Regions from separate parts of the Streptomyces sp. NPDC051555 genome, predicted to be linked through region 2. Evidence: riboswitches for the same ligand, from Rfam matches in the RefSeq annotation. Region 2 holds a riboswitch; the other holds the start of a gene.

Region 1 (4,288 bases), on a different contig from region 2:
CCCGCAGCACCCGCCGTCCGCGCGGACGGCACCGACCAGCCCAGACGCACCCCTTCTCGACAATCCAGACCGCATAAATGGCGGGAAACATTTGTTTGAACTGGATTGATCATGCTTGAGGGGGAACCATCGCGTCTGGGCTGGTTTCTTCATGATCCGGTACGCAAAAGTGGGGCCTGCGACGTTGCACGCAGCACCCGGCGGTCGGCCAACCGCCTTGGACCACACGCTTTTTGCCCACTGGAGGACTCGATCATGGCAAGCATCCGCACCATCCGCGTGATGGCGGCGCTCGCAGCGCTCCCCCTCGCCGCCGCCCTGTGCACGGGCGTGGCGCAGGCCGACAACGGAGCCGGCGCGGCCAACGCGTCGAACGCGGCCGTCGCCAGCATCCTCGGCAGCGGGGTGGGCGGCAGCAACCTCGGCAACTCCTCCACCGCACAGCAGGTCGCCACCGGTTCCGGAGCGTCGAACCAGAACAACACGGCCCAGTCGAACGGCTCCGGCTTCACCGCCATCGGGCAGTCCAACACGCACGAGTCCGTGGTCTTCAACCCGGTCCCGTAAGGCGCACGACCGCTCCCGGGGCCCGGTCCGCATCGGCGGGCCGGGCCCCGGCCCGTGCGCCGCGTGCCGCTTTTTGCCCACTGGAGGACTCGATCATGGCAAGCATCCGCACCATCCGCGTGATGGCGGCGCTCGCAGCGCTCCCCCTCGCCGCCGCCCTGTGCACGGGCGTGGCGCAGGCCGACAACGGAGCCGGCGCGGCCAACGCGTCGAACGCGGCCGTCGCCAGCATCCTCGGCAGCGGGGTGGGCGGCAGCAACCTCGGCAACTCCTCCACCGCACAGCAGGTCGCCACCGGTTCCGGAGCGTCGAACCAGAACAACACGGCCCAGTCGAACGGCTCCGGCTTCACCGCCATCGGGCAGTCCAACACGCACGAGTCCGTGGTCTTCAACCCGGTCCCGTAAGGCGCACGACCGCTCCCGGGGCCCGGTCCGCATCGGCGGGCCGGGCCCCGGCCCGTGCGCCGCGTGCAACCGCGAGGCCGTATGGCGTGTCTTCCACGATGACACTACTGTCCCCACATCCGAAGAATCGGGGGACGTCATGCTGGACCACCTCATACGCTCCGTCCGCAACTCCGTCCACTCGCTGCGGCGCCGTACGCGCCCCGGCTCCGTCCACCGGCGGCGGCTGGCGGCCGTCACCGCCGGGTTGCTCCTCACCGCCGGACTCGGCCTCGCCGTACCGGCCTCCGCCTCCGCCACCCAGACCCCGCTCGTGACCAATGCCCGCTGGGGCGGGCACTGCACCTACGACCGGATCGTCATCGACCTCCAGGGCTACGTCCCCGGGGTCACCGTCACTCCCGTCTCCGAGCTCGTCTACGACGGCTCCGGCAAGCCCGTCCCGCTCGCCGGGACGTACTTCCTGGAGATCCGCCTGCACCCGGCCCAGGCGCACGACGACGCCGGGCACTCCGTCTACACCGGCCCCAGGCTCCAGAAGATCTACCTCAGCAAGCTCAAGGGCCTCGCCTTCACCGGCGACTTCGAGGGGTACGTCACCTTCGGCGCCGCCTTCGACACCGCACCGCAGTTCACCACCTCCACGCTCCACAACCCGGAGCGCTTCGTGGTCGACATCGCCCACCCGAACGTCTGCTGAGACGGCTGGGTGCCGCGCGCACCTGTACGACGGCGCCGCCGACGGCCCGTTGCCCCTGGTCAGGTAGGGTCAACGGGCCTTGGTGTACGGGAAACCGGTGGGAAACCGGTGCGGCCCTCGCCACTGTGAACGGGAAGTCCGGCGCCATCCCCGCGGGGAGCCACTGGACCGGGCGGGAGACCGCCCGGGCCGGGAAGGCGGCGCCGCGGCATCAGCACCCGTGAGCCAGGAGACCGACCGGGGTGCGTTGTTCCATCCACGAGGTGCTGGAGAGGTCTCCCTACACATGCATATAGCCGAGGGGTTTCTACCCCCTTTGCACGCGGCCGCCTGGGGCGTCGCGTCCGCCCCCTTCGTCGTCCACGGAGTGCGCGCCCTGACCCGCGAGGTCAAGGCGCATCCCGAGAGCACCCTGCTGCTCGGGGCGTCCGGTGCGTTCACTTTCGTCCTGTCCGCCCTGAAGATCCCTTCGGTGACCGGCAGTTGCTCGCACCCCACCGGGACGGGGCTCGGTGCGATCCTGTTCCGCCCGCCGATCATGGCGGTGCTGGGCACGATCACCCTGTTGTTCCAGGCCCTGCTGCTGGCCCACGGCGGGCTGACCACGCTCGGCGCGAACGTCTTCTCGATGGCGATCGCGGGCCCCTGGGCCGGGTACGCCGTCTACCGCCTGCTCAAGCGGTTCGACGCGCCCCTGATGGTCTCGGTCTTCTGCGGCGCCTTCTTCGCCGACCTGATCACCTACTGCGTGACCAGCGTGCAGCTCGCACTGGCCTTCCCCGACCCGGCGTCCGGCTTCGCGGGCTCGCTCGCGAAGTTCGGCGGGATCTTCGCCGTCACCCAGATCCCGCTGGCGGTCAGCGAGGGCCTGCTCACCGTGCTCGTGATGCGGCTGCTGATGCAGTCGAGCAAGTCGGACCTGGTGCGGCTCGGCGTGGCCAAGCTGACCGGCGCCCGCACCACCGCGCGCCACGAGCAGGGGACGGCCGTCCGATGACCAGGAACGCGAAGATCAACACCCTGCTGCTGCTCCTGGTGGCGGCGCTGGCGGTGCTCCCGATCGCCCTGGGCCTCGGCGAGGGCAAGGAGGAGCCGTTCGCCGGCGCCGACGCGCAGGCGGAGACGGCGATCACGGAACTCAGGCCGGACTACGAGCCGTGGTTCTCCCCGCTGTACGAACCCCCCTCCGGGGAGGTCGAGTCGGCGCTCTTCGCCCTCCAGGCGGCGCTCGGCGCGGGCGTGCTCGCCTACTACTTCGGGGTGCGCCGCGGGCGCCGTCAGGGCGAGAGCGCCGTCGCGGCCGGCGCGGGCCACGGGGACGACCAGAGCTCCCGGGGCGCGTGAGGCGGTGCTGCCCATCGACGCCGCGGCGCACAGCAGCCGCTGGCGCCGCCGACACCCCCTGGAGAAGGCCCTGCTGGGGCTCGGGCTGACCGTCACCGCGGTCTGCCTGCCGCCCTGGCCCGGCGGACCACTGGTGGCCGCCACCACCCTCGCCGTGCTGCTCGGCCCGGCGGGGGTGCCCCCGCGGCAGTTGTGGCGGGCCTTCCGGATCCCGCTCGGGTTCTGCTTCACCGGGGCGGCTCCCCTGCTGCTCGCGGTGGGCGGCCCGGCGGGGCTGGTCTCCCTGGCCCCGGACGGCCCGCGGCACGCCGTCGAGCTGCTGCTGCGCACGTCGGCGGCCTCGCTCGGCGTGCTCCTGTTCGCCTTCACCACCCCGGTCTCGGACGTGCTGCCCCGGCTGGTGCGGGCCGGGGTGCCGGCGCCCGTCGTCGACGTGGCGCTGGTGATGTACCGGATCGGCTTCCTGCTGCTGGACTCCCTCGCCCAGGTCCGCCGGGCCCAGGCCGCCCGGCTGGGGCACAGCGGCCGGGCGGCCGCGTGGCGGTCCGTGGCGGGGCTGGCCGCGACCGCCTTCGTCCGCGCCTTCGACCGCGCGTCCCGGCTCCAGAGCGGGCTGGCGGGGCGCGGCTACGACGGCACGCTGCGGGTGCTCGTACCGCAGTCCTCCCCGTCCTGGCGGTTCCTGACCGCGTCGGGAGCCCTGCTCGCCGCGCTGGTCGCCGTCACCCTCGCTTCGAAGGGCTTCGTCTCGTGAACGTACCCGTGGAACCCGAACCGCTCGTCCGGCTGGCGGGCGCGGGCTACGCCTACGAGGACGGGCCCGCCGTGCTGTCCGGCGTGGACTTCCCGATCGCCCCGGGCCGGGCCCTGGCCCTGCTGGGCCGCAACGGCAGCGGCAAGACCACGCTGATGCGCCTGCTCAGCGGGGGGCTGCGCCCCGACGCGGGCGAGCTGCACCTGGACGGGGCGGTGGTCTCGTACCACCGCGCCGGGCTGACCCGGCTGCGCAAGGCCGTGCAACTGGTGGTCCAGGACCCGGACGACCAGCTCTTCGCCGCCTCCGTGGAACAGGACGTCTCCTTCGGCCCGATGAACCTGGGGCTGGCGGCCCCGGAGGTACGGGCCCGGGTCGACGCGGCGCTGGCCGCCCTCGACATCACCGCGCTGCGGGACCGGCCGACGCACCTGCTGTCCTACGGTCAGCGCAAGCGGGCCGCGATCGCGGGCGCCGTGGCGATGGCCCCCCGGGTGCTGATCCTGGACGAGCCGA
Region 2 (4,288 bases):
TGGTGCTGCTGGACCGCGCCCACCCCAGCACCCCGCCGGACTCCTGGTCGCGCTCCGCCGACCAGGCCCGGTCCGTCCTGTCGAAGACGACGGACGCCCGCGGCCGGCGCTTCGAGATCGTCGACCTCCCGCAGCCCGACCTGAACCGGATCAGGGGCGAGGGCGACGACTTCGTCTCCACCTACGCCAACTTCTACGTCGCCAACGACGCCGTCTTCATGCCCAAGTTCGGGGACGCCAAGGCGGACGACCGTGCCCGGGGGATCCTGCGGGAGCACTTCCCCCAGCGGGACGTCGTACCGGTCTCGATCGACACGATCGCCTCGGGCGGCGGCGGCATCCACTGCTCCACCCACGACCAGCCCGGCAAGCCCGCCGCATAGACGGGAGCGACCGGGTACGGGCCCCCGCGTGCGGGGGCCCGTACCCGGGACGGGATCAGGCGCCCCAGCGCAGGGCGATGGTGTCGCCCACGTTGATGACCGTCTCGCGCAGGGCCCCGGCGAAGGCGGAGCCGTCGACGCTGATCTTCCAGGTGTTCCCGCCGCTGTTGGCCTTGCCGTTGACGGCCGTGATCGTACCGGTGCCCGAGGCGGGGGTCACGCTCGTGACGCAGCCCGAGGGGGTGGCGCCGGTGGTCGCCGCGGTCAGGACGTCGCCGAGGGTGGTGGTCGCCGCGGTCGGGGTGAAGGCGACCGAGCAGACCTTGAGGTTGCCCGCGCCGTCGTCGACGGTGAGCGCCAGCTTGGTGGCGGTCCCGGCCGTGAAGGCGGACTGGGCCACCCACTGCGGGGCCCCGGGGGTGAGCGGGACGGGCGGGGCCGTGGTGAAGCCGCCGCCCGCGACGGCGCGCAGCGCGTCGATCGAGGCGTAGGCGGTGGGGGCCGTGTCGGAGGGCTTGTACTTGAAACCGCCCGCCGGGTTGTACTGGTTGGCGATCAGGAAGTCCACGGGGGTCTTGCCGCTGCCGGTGAGGAAGTCTCCGGTCTGCGGGTTGAATCCGCAGGCGTTCAGGCCCGCGACGCCCCAGCCGTTCGAGCTGGTGTTGACCCCATAGAGGGAGTTGAAGGCACCGCTGCCGGAAACGAGCGTGCTCTTGAGGAAGTTCTTCGCCTTCACGACGCCGGTGTCGGTGTTCGGGACGCCGGAGACGCAGAGCGCGGCCATGGCCGAGCCGGTCATGTCGACGTCGCTCGCGGAGTTGAGGACGGTGGGGTTGCCCTCGCCCTTCTGGTACGTCCAGCCGCCGTCCGCGTGCTGGTTGGCCCGGATGCGGGTGACCATCGAGTCGGTCAGCGCCTGCGGGATGCGGTCGGCGCCGCTCTGGGCCTTGGCACCGCGCAGGGAGAGCGCGGCGAAGACCGTGCCGTTGAAGTTTCCGGAAGGGCCGAAGTAACCGGCCTCCGCCGTCTGCCAGTAGGAGTAGATGTTCGCGACGAGGTTGCGCGAGGCGGAGACCCGGGCCGGGTCGATGCCGGCGGCGTAGGCGTTGAGGGCGCCGCGCTCGTAGTCGGTGACCACCGGGGCGGCCTGTGGCCACCCCGACGTCGACAGCAGGTTGCGGTAGACCGTGCGCGCGTTCTTCGTCGTGTCGCCGCCCGGGTAGACGTCGACGACCGCGGTGCCCGTGGCGGCGAAGGTGCTGAAGGCCCACTCGTTGGACAGGCCCGAGCCGGCGTAGGAACCGTCCGCCGCCTGGAGGGACTTGAGGTAGGCGACGCCGTTGGTCTTGGAGGTCGCGATCTGCGCCGGCGAGGAGGTCGCCGAGGCGGGCAGCGCGGTGAGGACGAGCGCGCCGAGCGCGGCGGGGACCGCGAGCGCGAGGCGGCGGGAGGTACGGGGACGGGACATGGCCTGCTCCTGGAAATCGGCGGACGCCGGCCGCTCACCGCTCGGGCCTCACGTCACCGTCGTAGGGACACGGCTGGGGCACGGGCCGGAGAGCCGCCGTCCGGAACGCGTGGTACGGCTACCTGTTGCTGCATCGCCGTATGGGCATTCGGGCTCCGGAACGGCCCCCGCCGTCCCACACCGTTGCGCGTCAGCCCCGGATTCTCACCGGGTTCCCCCATGTGGCAGCCCTGGACGCTACCCGAGTGATCAAGCCACCGCCAGCCGTCCGGCCCGCGGGCGGACCGGCCCGTGCCGTGGGGACGTCGCCTGAGACGCAGGCCACCTTGACGCCTCCACGCAATCCGTGTTGCACTCCGGCTGATAACTGCTCAGCTCCAGGGGAAGCCGGTCGAATTCCGGCGCTGACCCGCAACCGTAGGCCCGGTTCGACCCGGGCGAGTCGGAATGCCTGGGGCCGAAACACAGCACGAAGAGCGCCGTCGCGGACTACGGCGTGGTCGTAACAGCTCCCCCGTGGCCCGAGGGCCGTGTGGGGGCGGATCGCCACGCACGCAGCCGCCCGGCAGAGACGAGGGCCGCGGTGGGGACCGAACAGCAGGCGCAACGGACGCGGCCGAGACGGCGGTTCCTCTCGCTCGTCACCGCGTCCTTCCTGACGCTCGGTGCGGCAGTGGCCTTCCTCACTCCTCCCCCGGTCGCCCACGCCGACCCGATCGAGCAGTGCACGGCCACCACCGGCGCCATCGTGGCGGTGGACTTCGGCCCCTTCGGCGGCAAGGTCCGGCGCGGCTGCGACACGACCCCGACGACGGGGTACGAGCTGCTGCACACCGCCGGGTTCACGACCACCGGAACCGTCCACGACGGCCCCGCCTTCGTCTGCCGCATCGGCAACGGGTCCTTCGACTCCGGTACGCAGTACCCGACTCCGGACAAGGAGCCCTGCACCGTCACCCCGCAGGCCACCGCGTACTGGTCCTACTGGATCGCCTCGCCCGGGCAGCGCAACTGGACCTACAGCCCGCTGGGCGCCATGGCCCGGAACCCGAAGCCCGGCGACGTGGACGCCTGGGTGTACGGCGCCACCTCCATCGGCGGCACCTCCGGCAAGCCCGCCTTCTCCCCCGACGACGTCCGGGCGGGCGGTGTCGTCACCCCCGACCCGGCCGTGCCCACGGCTCCGCCCACCGTGCCCGCGGGGGCGGTCGACGTACCGGCCGCCCTGCGCTGGATCACCGGGAAGCTGACGGACGGGGAACGGGTCGTCGACGACGGGGCGACGGCCCCGAACCACTTCCTCACCACGGAAGCCGTGTTCGCGCTGACCGCCGCGGACCGCAAGAGCCCGGCGGCGAAGAAGGCGGCCGACTTCCTGGCCACACCCGCGCAGACCGATGCCTACGCCTACCCGGCGGGCAAGGGCGGGATCCCCGACGCGACCGCCGCCGCGCGCCTCGCGCTCGTCGCCGAGGCCACGGGCAAGGACCCGCGCGCCTTCGGCGGGCACGACCTGCTGGGCGACCTCCTGACGTACGTGTGCCCGCGGGACATCGGTGACGGCGACCCCGTCGACGGCTGTCTCACCAAGGGCGACTTCCGCACGACCGGCCAGTCCGACGCACAGGCCATGGCCGTCATCGCGCTGCTCGGCGGCGGGGTCACCCCGCCCGCCGCCGCCGTGCACCGGCTGGTCGGCCTCCAGTGCGAGGACGGCGGCTTCAGCGGCGTCCTCATCCGCTCCGGCGGCTGGTGCGACAGCGACCCGATCGCCACCGGCCTGATCACCTTGGCCCTCCAGCGCGCCGGCGGGTACGGCGCGATCGTGCAGCAGGCCCGGGGCAGCCTCAAGAAGTCCCAACTGCCCACCGGTGCTTGGCCCTCGGCCCCCTACGAGACCACCGGCAGCCCGGCCGCCACCGCCTGGGCCGCCCAGGCGCTGCGCGCCCTCGGCGACGACGCCTTCGCGGACGCCGGTCTCTCCTGGCTCTCCAAGCGGCAGTTCCTCCCCGCGGGCGGTTTCGGCTTCGACGAGAACGACACCGACTCCCGGATGTTCGCCACCGCCCCGGCCGCCGTCGCGGGTGCCAAGAGCGACCTGGTCCTGCTGACCACCGAGCCGGCCGACCCGACGCCGACCACCCCGCCCACCACCACCCCGCCGGCCGGTGACGGCCCGGACCTGGGCAAGGGCACGGCGTACCTCGCCGACCGCAGCCGGCTGGTCCAGGGCCGGTACTACGAGAGCGGCGCGGGCACCGGCTTCGCCGACTACGGCCTGACCATCGACGGCGCCTACGCGCTCGCCGCGACCGGCCGGGACAACACCACCCTGCGCAACATCGTCGACTTCCTCGACAAGGGCGGCAAGGACGGCACGGGCCGCACCGTCAACGACTGGACGCTCATCGGCACCACGTACGCGGGCGGCGGCTCC

The links. A riboswitch is a leader RNA that binds a small molecule or an ion and turns the genes downstream of it on or off. The one in region 2 is predicted to bind cobalamin.
Region 1: it holds a riboswitch for cobalamin, as region 2 does, so the genes downstream of both, ACIBEA_RS20835 (energy-coupling factor ABC transporter permease) here and ACIBEA_RS03945 (prenyltransferase/squalene oxidase repeat-containing protein) in region 2, are expected to answer to the same signal.

The regions. Positions count from the first base shown of each region.
Region 1 covers NZ_JBITDP010000009.1:259,368-263,655, reverse strand. Annotated here, with positions in the region: gene ACIBEA_RS20850 (hypothetical protein) at 256-567, shown strand; gene ACIBEA_RS20845 (hypothetical protein) at 663-974, shown strand; gene ACIBEA_RS20840 (hypothetical protein) at 1,114-1,674, shown strand; cobalamin riboswitch at 1,714-1,931, shown strand; gene ACIBEA_RS20835 (energy-coupling factor ABC transporter permease) at 1,961-2,671, shown strand; gene ACIBEA_RS20830 (energy-coupling factor ABC transporter substrate-binding protein) at 2,668-3,018, shown strand; gene cbiQ (cobalt ECF transporter T component CbiQ) at 3,023-3,772, shown strand; gene ACIBEA_RS20820 (energy-coupling factor ABC transporter ATP-binding protein) at 3,769-4,288, shown strand, end outside.
Region 2 covers NZ_JBITDP010000001.1:936,733-941,020, reverse strand. Annotated here, with positions in the region: gene ACIBEA_RS03955 (agmatine deiminase family protein) at 1-383, shown strand, start outside; gene ACIBEA_RS03950 (hypothetical protein) at 439-1,851, opposite strand; cobalamin riboswitch at 1,994-2,069, opposite strand; cobalamin riboswitch at 2,187-2,325, shown strand; gene ACIBEA_RS03945 (prenyltransferase/squalene oxidase repeat-containing protein) at 2,435-4,288, shown strand, end outside.